Regions from separate parts of the Micromonospora vinacea genome, predicted to be linked through region 1. Evidence: riboswitches for the same ligand, from Rfam matches in the RefSeq annotation. Region 1 holds a riboswitch; the other holds the start of a gene.
What was found. Region 1 has a riboswitch for thiamine pyrophosphate ahead of IW249_RS02135 (ECF transporter S component). Riboswitches for the same ligand answer to the same signal wherever they lie in the genome.
Positions count from the first base shown of each region.

Region 2: it holds a riboswitch for thiamine pyrophosphate, as region 1 does, so the genes downstream of both, thiE (thiamine phosphate synthase) here and IW249_RS02135 (ECF transporter S component) in region 1, are expected to answer to the same signal.

Region 1 is NZ_JADOTY010000001.1:442,396-445,795, forward strand. Features, by position in the region: gene IW249_RS02125 (AAC(3) family N-acetyltransferase) at 1-292, opposite strand, end outside; gene IW249_RS02130 (alpha/beta fold hydrolase) at 322-1,152, opposite strand; TPP riboswitch at 1,260-1,364, shown strand; gene IW249_RS02135 (ECF transporter S component) at 1,439-2,032, shown strand; gene IW249_RS02140 (ABC transporter ATP-binding protein) at 2,158-3,400, shown strand, end outside.
Region 2 is NZ_JADOTY010000001.1:1,135,298-1,138,697, reverse strand. Features, by position in the region: gene IW249_RS05505 (ThuA domain-containing protein) at 1-1,143, opposite strand, end outside; TPP riboswitch at 1,457-1,566, shown strand; gene thiE (thiamine phosphate synthase) at 1,561-2,187, shown strand; gene thiO (glycine oxidase ThiO) at 2,181-3,338, shown strand; gene thiS (sulfur carrier protein ThiS) at 3,329-3,400, shown strand, end outside.

The DNA of each region.
Region 1 (3,400 bases):
CGAAGCCCGGCATCTCCGAGCGGATCAGCGGCCACCAGCCCGCTGGCACCGGCGGGTTGCGCCACTGCGCGGGGTCGCTGTTGTCGGGCGTGTGGGTGGGCACGACGATCGTGCCGTCCGGGCCGAGCGCGTCGCGCAGGGCGAGCACCATCGCGTGCGGGCCGCCGCTGACGAAGCCCAGGGGACGCAGCGCGGCGTGCACCAGCAGCGTCGAGCCGGGGCGTACGCCGAGCACGCGCAGCTGCGCGGCGACCGAGCGACGGCTGCCCGGCCCGCTGGCGTCCGTCGTCACGATGGCTTTTCCTCGCCGGCCCGCACGGTTCAGGCCGTTCCGCCGGCTCGGGCCAGGATCGCCTCGGCGAGCGGGGCCGGCGCGGCGTCCGGGATCCAGTGACTCACCCCGGGCAGCTGCACGAAGCGGTAGTCGCCGGTGACGTTCTCCGCGCACGCCTCGGCGGCGGTCCGGCCGATGGCGACGTCGCTGTCACTCCAGACGTACGTGGTGGGCACCGCGACCGGGCCGACGCCGGCCAGGTCGGCGCGGGACATCGCCCGATACCAGTTCAGCGCGGCCGTGAGCGCCCCCGGCTCCCGCATCGGGTCGGCGTACCGGTTCACCCGGGAGGTGTCGCCCACCCCGCCGAGCAGCTTGCGCAGCGCGGTGGCGTGCCACGCCAGCAGCACCTTCTCCGCCTTGTCCGGCTTGCGGAACAGCGCGATGTACGACGAGCGGGCCTTCTGTTGGGCGTCGGTGCTCAGGGCGTGCGCCATGGCCGCCGGATGCGGTACGGACACCGCGGTCAGCGTGCGCACCCGCTCGGGGTGCCGGGCGGCCACCGCCCAGGCCACGACAGCGCCCCAGTCGTGGCCGACCAGGTGGGCGGCGTCCAGCCCGAGCGCGTCGAGCACCGCCACCACGTCGGTGACGAGCTCGGGGATCCGGTAGTCGGCCACCGCCGTGGGCCGCGCCCCGGGTGAGTAACCGCGCTGGTCCAGCGCGTACGTGCGCAGCCCAGCGGCGTGCAGCGCCGGTACCACGTCGTCCCACTCGCCGCTGTGCTGCGGGAAGCCGTGCAGCAGCAGGACGGGTACGCCATCCGTCGGACCGCCGACGGTCACCTCGAACGTGAAGCCTCGCGCGTCAACCCGCATGATCGGAAGCGTACCCAGCCGGCGGCGGGTCGGCCGCTCCCGCAGGTCAGGCGGATGCCCTGCTGGGCCCGCGACCCCGGTCGGTGTTAGCGTCAGCGAGACAACTTCATATCCGACAGGGGAGCGCACAGCGCTGAGAGTGCGGGTACGCCCGCAGACCCTCGAACCTGATCTGGGTAATGCCAGCGCAGGGAGTTCGGTCGACCTCCAGCCGCGCCGCAGTCCGGTGCCACCGGACGCGGCGTGCGTCTTCTCCTGGTTCGCACTCACGAACTGGGAGCAACACATGACATCCACCACCGACACACACCGTTGGCGCACCATCGACATCGTGGTCGCCTCGGTGATCGCTGTCGCCTTCGGCGTCATCTTCTGGGCCTGGGGCCTGGTCTGGAGCGCCACCGAGGGCGCGTTCGCCTTCTTCCCGCCGGCGCAGACGCTGCTCTACGGCGTCTGGCTGATGCCGGCGGTGATCGGCGGGCTGGTCATCCGCAAGCCCGGCGCCGCGCTCTACTGCGAGACGGTGGCCGCGGTGCTGTCCGCGCTGCTGGGCAGCCAGTGGGCCGGCACGGTGATCCCGCAGGGCATCGTGCAGGGCATCGGCGCCGAGCTGGCCTTCGCCGCCTTCCGGTACCGGTCGTTCCGGCTGCCGACCGCTGTGTTCGCCGGTGCGCTGACCGGTCTCAGCGCCGCGTTGTTCGACTTCTTCGTCTGGAACGTCGACTACGCGCTGACCGACTACCGCATCCCGTACGCGCTGCTCACCATCGTCAGCGCCACCGTGATCGCCGGCGCCGGCGGCTGGCTGCTCACCAACGCCCTGGCCAACACCGGCGTCCTGGACCGCTTCCCCGCAGGCCGAAACCGAGCCCTGATCTAACCCCCACCCACTCGCGTCGATCATGAGGTTGACGGGCGGATGGATCTTCATAACCGCCGTCAACCTCATGATCGACCGTGCAGGGTTAGGCGGGGCGCGCGGTTGGGTGGGAGGGGGGTGGGTCGGTGGGCGGGGTTTTGCTGCGGGGGTTCGGGTGGCGGCACGCTGGGCGGCGCGCCTGGGCCGTTCGCGGGGTTGACCTGCGGGTTGAGGCTGGGGAGCGGGTTCTGCTTCTCGGACCGTCCGGGGCCGGTAAGAGCACACTGCTCAGCGCGCTGGCCGGGCTGCTCCCCGAGGACTCCGGCGAGCAGGAGGGCACCGTCGAGATCGACGGGCTCGACCCGCGCAAGGGGCGGGAACGGGTCGGCATCGTCTTCCAGGACCCGGAGACCCAACTGGTGATGGCGCGCTGCGGCGACGACGTCGCGTTCGGGCTGGAGAACCGGGGCGTGCCGGCCGACGAGATCTGGCCCCGGGTGGACGAGGCGCTGCACCGGGTCGGCTTCCCGTACCCCCGGGACCGCCACACGGCGGCGCTCTCCGGCGGCGAGCAGCAACGCCTCGCCCTGGCCGGCGCGCTGGCCCTGCGCCCCGCCCTGCTGCTGCTCGACGAGCCGACCGCCAACCTGGACCCGGCCGGGGCCGACCTGGTCCGGCGCGCGGTGGCAGGCGCACTGGACGCCGACACCACGCTGATCCTGGTCGAGCACCGGGTCGCCGAGGCGCTGCCGCTTGTCGACCGGGTGGTCGTCCTGGAACCGGGTGGCGGCGTCCGCGCGGACGGCACACCCGAGGCGGTCTTCGCCACCCACGGCGCCGCCCTGGCCGCCGAGGGCGTCTGGGTGCCCGGTCACCCCATCGCGCCCCGGGCGGCCACCGCCGGGCCCGGGGAGCTGTTGCTCACCGCCGACCGGCTCGGCCTGCCGCCCCGGCTGGGCTCCACCGACCTGGCGGTACGCGCCGGTGAGGCACTCGCCGTACGCGGACCCAACGGTGCCGGCAAGTCCACCCTGGCGTTGCTGCTCGGCGGCCTGCTCCGGCCGGGCAGAGGGCGGGTCACCGCGTCCGCCGAGTTGGCCGGCCGGGACCACCGCACTCCCCCGCACCGGTGGCGGGCCCCCGCGCTGGCCCGACGGATCGGGTCGGTCTTCCAGGATCCGGAGCACCAGTTCGTCACCAGCACGGTCTTCGACGAGTTGGCGCTCGGCCCACGCCGCACCGGTCAACCCGAGGCGGTCGTCAAGGAAACCGTGGCCGGGCTGCTGGAACGGCTGCGACTGGCCCGGCTCGCCGCCGCCAACCCGTACACCCTCTCCGGTGGCGAGGCGCGGCGGCTGAGCGTCGCGACGGCACTGGCCACCGCGCCAC
Region 2 (3,400 bases), 690 kb from region 1:
GGACAGCAGGTTGCGGGTGACCCCGTCGTTCGGGGCGTAGTACAGGTACACCCACTTGTTGGTGGCGAAGTCCGGGTCGAGCCGGATGCCGATGAGGCCGTCCTCGTTGCCGGTGAAGACGTCCAGGTCGACGGCGGTGACGGTGTTGCCGGTGTCCGGCTTCACGATCTGCACGCGACCGTCGCGCTCGATGTAGAAGACCCGCCCGTCGGGGGCGATGTCCAACTCCATCGGGTTGCTGGTGTTGCTGTCCAGCGTGACCTTCTCGAAGTTCGAGGTCTTCGAGGCGCCGCAGTCGGCGTTCTCGACACCGGCTGCGGTGCGGATGCCGCCGAGCAGGTGGGAGAGGAACTCGGGCTCCGCGTACGACTCCCGGGTGTGCCCGCCTCCCGTGTACCAGGAGCGGCCACCGTCGTAGTCCTGGCACCAGGCGATCGGGTGGTCCGCACCCATCGCACCGGCGCCGGCGGTGTAGCTCTTCTCGTCCAGGCTGGCCAGCACGTGCACGTCCGGCCGGGGGTTGGTCTGGTAGTTGTACCACTCGTCGAACCGGGACCAGCGGTCCGGCAGTCCGGCCGTGGACGGGTGGGCGTGGTCCTCCACCTTGACCGTGGCCTGCTGGTTCTGCGGGTGGTTGGCGAAGTACGCGCCGACCAGGTCGCCGTACCAGGCCCAGCTGTACTCGGTGTCCGACGCGGCGTGGATGCCGACGTAACCGCCGCCGGCCTTCACGTAGCGCTCGAACGCTGCCTGCTGGTCGGCGTTGAGCACGTCACCGGTGGTGGAGAGCCAGATCACCGCCTTGTACTTCGCCAGGTTGGCGTCGTTGAATGCGGCGCCGTCCTCGGAGTTGTCCACTGTGAATCCGTTGTCGACGCCGAGCTGCTGGATGGCGGCGATGCCGGTGGGGATGGAGTCGTGCCGGAAGCCGGCGGTCTTGGAGAAGACGAGGACGGAGAAGGGATCGGCTGCGGCCTTTGGCGCCTTCGGCGCCACCTGGCTGACCGGGGCTGCGGCCTTCGCATCCCGTGGGGGGACCTGGGCGGCCGCCTGGGCGGGCGCGCCGAACAGGGTGGTCGAGGCCATGGCCAGGGAGATCAGGGTTGCGGTGATGGGTACGCGGGCACGACGAGAACGGGACACGCCGCCTCCTGTGTCGTAGTTGACAGGGCTCGCGGGAGTCGGCTCGCCGAAGGCCGTCCCTGATGGAGTCGGTGGTCACACCGTGCCAGGGTGTCCCCACCGACATTTTGTCGAATCGCTGAACAAATTAATTCGGCTGGTTCGATGTCGGGCAAGATGCGGACGGGTAACGGTTCTGCAACGGCGTGCGACATTCCGAACAGGACCGCATGAAGTGCCCCATGGATCTTGATCGTTGTGGCGTGGTCCGGCCCGCCGGCTGCCGTCGACCCCGCGCCTTGGCAGGCCGGCGGATCTGTCGTACGGTGACACGCAAGTAACCCACGGGAGCCCGGTGTACCGGGCTGAGAGGGGGGCTGACAGCCCCCGACCGTTGAACCTGATCCGGGTAATGCCGGCGCAGGGAGGAGCGTTGCCGTGCCGTCCCTGGGGCGATTGCATCTCATCACCGACACCCGACCCGGCCGCGACCCACTCGCAGTGGTTCGCGCCGCCCTCACCGTGGCCCACGCCGACCTGGTGGTGCAGGTCCGGGTCGAGGATTCCGCCACCGACCGCGAGGCGTACGACCTGACCCGGCGGGTGCTGGCGCTCTGCACGCCGTACGGTGCGACCTGCCTGGTCAACGACCGGTTGCACGTGGCGCTGGCGGTGGGCGCCGCCGGTGGGCACGTCGGCGCCGACGACCTGCCGGTCGCCGCCGCTCGCCGGGTGCTCGGCCCCACCGGCGTGCTGGGCGCCACCGCCCGCGCGCCCGACCCGGCGCGCCAGGCCGTCGCGGCGGGCGCCAGCTACCTCGGCGTCGGGCCGTGCCACACCACCAGCACCAAGACCGGCCTGCCGGACCCCATCGGACCCGCCGGGGTACGCGCCGTCGTCGACGCCGTCGACGTCCCGGTCATCGCGATCGGCGGAGTGACAGCCGCCCGGGTACCGGCGCTGCGGGCCGCCGGGGCGTACGGGGTGGCGGTGGTCGGTGCGGTCTCCGCCGCCGCCGACCCGGCACTGGCGACCGCCGAGCTGATCGAGGCCCTGACGTGCTGACCGGCCGGTCCCCGTCATCGCCGTCGAGCGACCGGGCCCGGCCGGACGTGGCAGTGGTGGGGGCGGGGCCGATCGGGCTGGCCATTGCCTGGCGCTGCGCCGCGCGGGGGCTGCGGGTGGTGGTGCACGATCCGGCACCCGGCTCGGGGGCGTCGGCGGTCGCCGCCGGCATGCTCTCCCCGGTCGCCGAGGCGTACTTCGGTGAGCGGCAGCTGACCGGCTTGCTGCTGGCGTCCGCCGCCCGCTGGCCGGCGTTCGCCGCCGAGCTGACCGAGGCGACCGGGGTCGAGATCGGCTACCGGACCGAGGGCACCCTGATGGTCGGGCTCACCGGCGACGACCTGGCCGAGGCGCGCCGGCTGTGGGCGTACCAGCAGGGGTTGGGCCTGCCCGTGACGCCGCTGCGCCCCAGTGAGCTGCGCGACCGCGAACCGGCGCTCGCCCCGCGGGTGCGTGGTGGCGCGTTCGCGCCCACCGACCACCAGGTCGACCCCCGGCTGCTGGTGCCGGCGCTGCGCACGGCCGCGCAGCGGGCCGGCGCGGTGCTCGTGCCACAGCCGGTCCGGCAGCTGTCCGACGTGGACGCGCAGGTCACAGTGGTCGCCGCCGGCCGCGGGGCCGCCGCGCTCACCGGCCTGCCCGTGCGGCCGGTGAAGGGCCAGATCCTCCGACTCCGCGCGTCCGACGGCGTCGCGCCGGGCTTCCGGCACGTGATCCGGGGGTACGCCGACGGCGAGCACGTCTACCTGGTGCCCCGCACCGACGGTGAGGTAGTGCTCGGCGCGACTGTCGAGGAGCGCTCCGACACCACTGTCACCGCCGGCGCCGTGCAGCGGCTGCTGCGCGCCGGGATCGACCTGCTGCCCGAACTGGCCGAGTACGACCTGGTCGAGGCGGTCGCCGGCCTGCGCCCGGGCACCCCGGACAACGCGCCGGTCCTCGGGCCGCTGCCCGACCGACCCGACGTCCTGGCCGCCACCGGACACCACCGGCACGGCATCGTGCTCACCCCGATCACCGCCGACCTGATCGCCGACCTGGTGCTCGGCGGCGTACCCGACCCGCTGCTCGCGCCCTTTCGCGCCGACCGCTTCGGCGCTGCCGCGTTGGGCCGAACTGAACCGACGATGGAGGGGGACCTGTGGAGTTGACGGTGAACGGGACCGGGCGCAGCGTCGCCGCTGGCGCGTCAGTGGCGGACCTGGTCCGCGAC